Linked DNA regions of Rhodopseudomonas boonkerdii. The protein of the gene in region 2 interacts with the protein of the main gene of each other region in a pairwise test. Links are inferred from orthologs where the notes say so. Each region holds a gene or a part of one and is shown on either strand. Other genes may lie near its edges.

What was found.
Region 1: the proteins of E0H22_RS15120 (region 2) and E0H22_RS18740 interact in binary tests that used the Escherichia coli proteins (3 or more experiments, as listed by UniProt). The link is inferred for Rhodopseudomonas boonkerdii from one-to-one orthologs.

The regions. Positions count from the first base shown.
Region 1 is NZ_CP036537.1:4,055,311-4,058,561, reverse strand. Bases 164-3,094 are described here. They hold E0H22_RS18740 (2Fe-2S iron-sulfur cluster-binding protein), read left to right. Parts: upstream 164-1,434; coding sequence 1,435-1,755; downstream 1,756-3,094. Other genes in these bases: E0H22_RS18730 (DUF2147 domain-containing protein), read left to right, coding at 2,587-3,094; E0H22_RS18735 (acyl-CoA thioesterase), read right to left, coding at 1,770-2,222; E0H22_RS18745 (Hpt domain-containing protein), read left to right, coding at 961-1,308; E0H22_RS18750 (apolipoprotein A1/A4/E family protein), read right to left, coding at 164-520. Also shown: more of E0H22_RS18750, read right to left, coding at 1-163; more of E0H22_RS18730, read left to right, coding at 3,095-3,216. UniProt on the Escherichia coli protein: Ferredoxin are iron-sulfur proteins that transfer electrons in a wide variety of metabolic reactions. Although the function of this ferredoxin is unknown it is probable that it has a role as a cellular electron transfer protein.
Region 2 is NZ_CP036537.1:3,307,360-3,310,520, forward strand. The notes cover bases 19-2,859. They hold E0H22_RS15120 (HesB/IscA family protein), read right to left. Parts: upstream 1,717-2,859; coding sequence 1,321-1,716; downstream 19-1,320. Other genes in these bases: E0H22_RS15110 (GGDEF domain-containing protein), read left to right, coding at 19-603; E0H22_RS15115 (TfoX/Sxy family protein), read right to left, coding at 754-1,203; E0H22_RS15125 (VOC family protein), read right to left, coding at 1,835-2,248; E0H22_RS15130 (SUF system Fe-S cluster assembly protein), read right to left, coding at 2,257-2,628; E0H22_RS15135 (cysteine desulfurase), read right to left, coding at 2,625-2,859. Also shown: more of E0H22_RS15110, read left to right, coding at 1-18; more of E0H22_RS15135, read right to left, coding at 2,860-3,161. UniProt on the Escherichia coli protein: Is able to transfer iron-sulfur clusters to apo-ferredoxin. Multiple cycles of [2Fe2S] cluster formation and transfer are observed, suggesting that IscA acts catalytically.

The DNA.
Region 1 (3,251 bases), 750 kb from region 2 along the record:
GCGCCATCGACTGGGCGATCATGCGCATTTCCTGACCGCGCCATGCGAGCGCCGCGAGGAAATAGAACAGGAGGATCGGGGCGACCAGCGCTGCGGCGAGGCCGACGAGCGCCAGTGTGCCGCCGGAACCCTGACCAGCCATGGTCTGCAGCGACGGCAGGAAGGCGTATGCAAGGAACGCGGCGGCGATCACCCAGACACCGGCAAACAGCGTCGCGAGCGTGTAGACGTTGCGGGCAGGGCGGTTCTTCTGCAGCGCCTGCAGGATCTGGCCGATGGTCTCGCGATCGTCATTGGCGGCGCGCCGGCCGAAGCGGGGTTCCTCAACAGATTCGAAGGCCGGCCGTTCGCCGGTGACGCGGGAATCGAAGCGCGGTTCGTCGAGGTCGGCGGGGCCGGTGGCGGCTGCATTATCGGCGCGCAGATTGGGGTCGCGCGACCCGTCGACGTTCAGGGCCTCCTGAATAGCGGAGAGAGCGACTTCGGTCGGATCCTTGGCCTTCTTTGAATTGTTTGCCATGCTCGTTCCACGCGCCCCCTGTTACGCAACACTACGGAAGTTTCCGCACAAGTCGTGTTCGCTGCCCCCGTCACGGCCCGTTTGCCATGACGCGGAATACACCCCGTCCCACGATCGCGGACTGCCGGTCGCTCGGCTTGTCCACTACTTCCCGCAAACATCCTATTGGCTTGGTCGCGCGAATGAAATGCTTCCGGTTAAGACATTCTTAATGATAGTTAACGGCTTCTCCCGGTAACTATCTGTTAAGCCACGAATATCGCGATTGGCCGTGGAATCGTGGCGAGTTTTCGTCAAAATGCGGGCGGAATGCCGGATCGTGCACAGAACGTTCCGTTAACCAATTCCGTGTTTGGCTCCTGAAAATTGTCGCCAAAACCTCCGGCGGCGGAAATTCCGGGCCAATATCAATGTCGCTTCATCTCGAACGGGTTCAATGGATGCCGTCACCGCCGCTGGTCCCCGATGACGGGCCTTTTGATTTCGACCACCTCAAGCGCATGACCATGGGCGATGCCTCGCTGGAGCGCGAGGTGCTGGCCATGTTTGCGGCCCAGGCGAGCGAGCTGATCGAGAAGATCGTGAAAATGCCGGACAATATCGGCGAGCTGACCCACAAGCTGCGCGGTTCGGCCGAAGCCATTGGTGCCTTCCGGATCACCGATGCGGCCGAATGGCTGGAAAACATGCTGCGGGACAAGACGGATAGCGCCGAGGCGTTGATGACGCTCACGGATGCGGTGCTCGAGGCCCGCGCCGAAATCGACGGCATTCTCAAGCGGTCCTGATCGCTTCTGGGCCGGAGGCCCCGTTACCCCACATTTGCAGATGACGGTTTTGCTGCGGAGCGCTGGCGCTGTCGGGGGCGACCCGTTATAGGACAGCCGTATCTTCTTTCCGGCAGTGCGAGCATCATGGCCAAAATCAACTTTGTCGATCATTCCGGCGAAACCCGCACCATCGATGCGGACACCGGCTCTACCGTGATGGAAGCCGCGATCCGTAACTCGATTCCCGGCATCGAAGCCGAATGCGGCGGCGCCTGCGCCTGCGCCACCTGCCATGTCTATGTGGACGAAGCCTGGACGGAAAAGGTCGGAGCGCCGACCCCGATGGAAGAGGACATGCTGGACTTCGGTTATGACATCAAGCCGAACTCGCGTCTCTCATGCCAGATCAAGATCACCGATGCCCTCGACGGCCTTGTGGTGATCACGCCGGAACGCCAGGCGTAACCGGAGCGCCGCGCTCAAGCGGCGCTGCTATTCCGCATCATCCACGGCTGCATCTTCCCGATCACGTCCGGCGGGATCGCCGTCGGTTGCCGGCTGGCGAGTCCGACCATCACGGTTGTGGCGCTGGCCGACGCGATGCACTTACCGCCGCAGAATACCACCTGTGAGAATGTCAGCGAGGTACGGCCGATTTTTTCGATGCCGGTACCGAGTTCGATGACATTCGGCCAGTGCAGTTCGGCACGAAAATGAATATCGAGCCGCGCCAGCACCCAGCTCAATCCGTCCGGCGTCATTCCGTAAGATGGGTCCTTGGTGAGCATCACCCGGCTGGTCTCGAAATAGCTGGAATAGATCGCGTTGTTGACGTGATTGTTCGGATCGAGATCCATGAAGCGCACATTGTCCGTGAGGCGAAACGGATAGTCTTCAAGGATCGGCGCAGGCGCGCGGGTCGGGGCATTCACGTCAAAAATCTCCAGGTGCTTGCGGCGGTTACAGCGTAGTTGATCGCGACAGGCAAGAGCGCGGCTTGGGATAGAAGCCTGCTGTTAACCAACCTCCGCTACGGTTCCTTAACGACGACGGAGCGGGTTCCTGCCTCACGGGTGCCGCAGCCGCCTCAAGATTGCCGCAAGCGCTGGAGGTCTTCCAGTGACCTCCGGCCCCCTTTTCTTGTGGCAGCATTGCGGCACCGGCAATGAACGGAAATGCGAGGCGCGATCGGCAATCTTGCAAAAGCCATCAACCAGGGTCACTCTTTCGTCGCGCAAGATTGATAGTCCGTCCAACTGCTTGGTTGCCGGACGACGAACTGCGAAGGGGATATTGATGATCCAGTTTCGATCCCGCCAGCTTGCCGTCATGGCAACTGCTGCCACGTTGCTCGCAACGCCCGGTTTTGCCGCCGAGCAGGTTGCAGCAGGAGGTCCCACGGCAGCCGGTCTCTGGCAGAAAATCGAGGATGGCAAACCCGTCGTCTGGGTGTTGATGGTCGATCATGGCGGCGTCTATGAGGGCGCCATCGCCAAGACGTTTCCGAGCGCCGATGACAAGCCCGGCGACGAGATTTGCAGCAAATGCGTCGATGACCGCAAGAACCAGCCGGTGCTGGGCATTTCTTTCATTCGCAACATGCAGCAGCAGGGCCTGAAATACGAGAACGGCAACATTCTCGATCCGCGCGACGGCAAGGTCTACAAGGCCAAGATGAGCGTCAGCCCGGATGGTCGCACGCTCACGGTGCGCGGCTATTGGGGCATTGCGCTGCTCGGGAAGGACGAGACCTGGTATCGTCTGCCCGATGCGCAGATGGCGTCGCTCGATCCGAGCGTGACGGCGAAGTATTTCCCGAACCAGACGGTGGCGGCGAAGCAGACGCCGACGGTGGGAAGCGTCACGGCGAAGCCGCAGCCGATGCGGAAGGCCAGCGCGGCGCAAGTGCAGCAGCCGCAGCGCTGATCGGTTTCAGCATTTGGGGTGGGCCGAACGCGATG
Region 2 (3,161 bases):
CGCCTGCTGTTCTCGCGCGGCGAAGTCAGCGTGTTGCAGCAGAGTCTCGAAGCCATCCGTGCCGAAAGCCTGACCGATCCCCTCACCGCGCTCGGCAATCGCAAATATTTCGACCGCGCACTGATGGCCGCGATCGAGATCGCGCAAGAACGCGGCGAGCCGCTGTCGCTGCTGATGCTCGACATCGATCACTTCAAGTCGTTCAACGACAATTACGGTCATCTCACCGGCGACCAGGTTCTGCGTCTTGTCGGCATGTCGCTGAAGCAGACCATCAAGGGTCAGGACATCACCGCCCGCTACGGCGGCGAGGAATTCGCCGTGGTGCTGCCGAACACGCCGCTACGCCAGGCATTGACAGTGGCCGATCACATCCGCCGCGCCGTGATGTCGAAGGAGCTGAAGAAGAAATCGACCGGCGAGATTCTCGGCCGCGTCACCATCTCCATCGGCGTCTCCATGCTGGCGAGCAGCGACGACATGGATTCGCTCATCGGCCGCGCCGACGCCTGCCTTTACGCAGCCAAGCGCAACGGCCGCAACCGCGTGATCTGCGAAGTCGATCCGGAATATCAGAACGAGATCACGTTCCAGGTGGCGTAGCCTCAATCCGTCCCTCATGGTGAGGAACGTGCGCCCCCTCATGGTGGGGAGCGGCCGCAGGCCGCGTCTCGAACCACGAGCTGGCCTGGCTGCGAGCATACCGCCATCCTTCGAGACGCCGCTGCGCGGCTCCTCAGGATGCGGACGGAGTTACTTGGCTTTCTTCGTTTTCTTCTTGGCTTTAGCCGGAGGCTTCGCGACCTTCTGTCCCGCTGCAGGTTTTCGCTTGGAAGTCTTCTTGGCGCCTTTCTTCTTTGCTGCTTTCTTCTTGCTGGTCTTCGCCAGCGCCGCCCGTATCGCCGCGGCATGCGCCGTGCGCGCCCACCCCGTCACTTCGTCGGGATCGTCATAGAGCCGCTCTGGCAAGCGCCAATAGGACGCGATCATCCGCAGCTTGCCCTTCATCTCATACTGAAAGCACTGCGAGCCCTCGCTCTCGAAACGCGGAATCGAGTTCTCGTCGGCGCGCAGATAGATCGCCCCGCGCAGCACCAGTGCGAAATTGATGCCGTCAGCGGAAACGCCGAAGCCGGAAAACATCCGGCGAATGGTCACCGGCCCGAAGCCGGCGAACAGTTCGGAGAGGAAGTCGCGGTCCATGGGGGGAGTGTAACATGGAACGCCGCCGTAGGGCGGATTAGCCGAAGGCGTAATCCGCCGGCCGAGAACATGTGGCGAAGAACGGCGGATTACGCTTCGCTAATCCGCCCTACGTGTTCAATCCACCTTCGCCGGCTGCAATTGCACGGACTCGCCGCAGCCGCATGCGCTGATCTGGTTCGGGTTGTTGAACACGAACTGCGCCTGCATCTTGTCGGTCTTGTAGTCCATCTCGGTGCCGAGCAGGAACAGCACGGCCTTGGGATCGACCAGGATCTTGACGCCCTTGTCCTCGACGACCTCGTCGGTCGGCTTCACGTCATGGGCATATTCGACGGTGTAGGACTGGCCGGCGCAGCCGCCGTTCTTGATGCCGACCCGCAAGCCGATGATCTCGGAATCCGCGCGCCTGGTCAGCTCCAGCACACGCGCCGCCGCGGCGTCCGTCAGGCGCATCACCTGCGGCCGCGGACGCGGCTTGGGCTTGGAGACCTCCTGCACGGGGATATTCATGAAACCCATCTCCTCTCGCCGTGCACCGGCGATCATCATGCGTCTAAATTAATCACGAAATTCCTGCTGTGAAGGCCTCACACGGGAATTCCGCTTCCATCATTCGACCATTCCCCGGTTAGTAGACCGTCCACACACCCGGTGTCAGCAACTCCAGCAGATGCTGGTCGGGATCGCGAAAGTAGATGCTACGTCCGCCGCGGGGCCAATCGGTCCTGCCCTCGATCGCGATGTCATGCGCGCTGAGCCGCTCCTCCCAAGCCGGCAAGTCATCAGCCGCGATGGCAAAGCCCACATGAACCGGGCCGTTGCCGTCGTGTGGCGGAATGGTGCCGCCCGGCAGACGAACCGTCTCCAGCGTGGAGCCCCGATGAAACAGCAGCAACACATTGCGGCCACCGATATCATAAGCAACAAATCGCGTATCACTGGTGAGCGGCACAAGTCCCAGCACGCCCTGGTAGAATCCCCGTGCGCGATCGAGGTCATCGACATAGAGTGCTGTCTCGATAACCCCGTTCAGCTTCGGCACGACAGCCTTCACCACATATTGAGCACGAGGCGGGCCTCGTCGCTCATCCGGTCCGGCGTCCAGGTCGGCTCCCAGACGATATTGACCTTGACGATGCCGGCGCCCGGCACGCTGGCCACGGCATTCTCGACCATGGTCGGCAGCTCCTCCGCCGCCGGGCAGTTCGGCGTCGTCAGCGTCATGTCGATGTCGATGCCGCGATCGTCCTTGATATCGACCTTGTAGATCAGGCCGAGTTCATAGATGTCGGCCGGGATTTCCGGATCGAACACAGTCTTCAGTGCGGCGACGATCTCCGTGCCCATGCGCTCGGTTTCAGCCGGATCCAGCGCGGAGACGGTCTGCATGTCCGGCGTCTTCGCCTCTGCGGTGTCACTCATGCGAAAAGCTCCCGTGCCTTGATCAACGCCTGCGCGAGATGATCGATTTCTTCGCGGGTATTATACAGTCCGAACGATGCGCGACAGGTGGCCGTGACATTGAATCGTTCCAGAAGCGGCATCACGCAATGGGTGCCGGCACGCACCGCAATGCCCTGGCGGTCGATCACCGTCGCCACGTCATGGGCATGGGCGCCCTTGAGCTCGAACGAAATGACCGGCCCCTTGTCCTTCGCCGAGCCGAAGATGCGCAGCGAATTGATTTCGCGCAGCTTGCCTTCCGCATAGGTCAGAAGGTCATGCTCATGCGCGGCGATACGTTCGCGGCCGATCGAGTTCACATAATCGATGGCCGCGCCGAGGCCGATCGCCTCGACGATCATCGGCGTCCCCGCTTCGAACTTGTGCGGGGGGTCTCCATAGGTCACCCAATCGCGCGAGACCTCGCGGATCATCTCGCCGCCGCCGGCATAGGGCCGCATGGCGACGAGCCGGTCATACTTGCCATAGAGGACGCCGATGCCCGTCGGGCC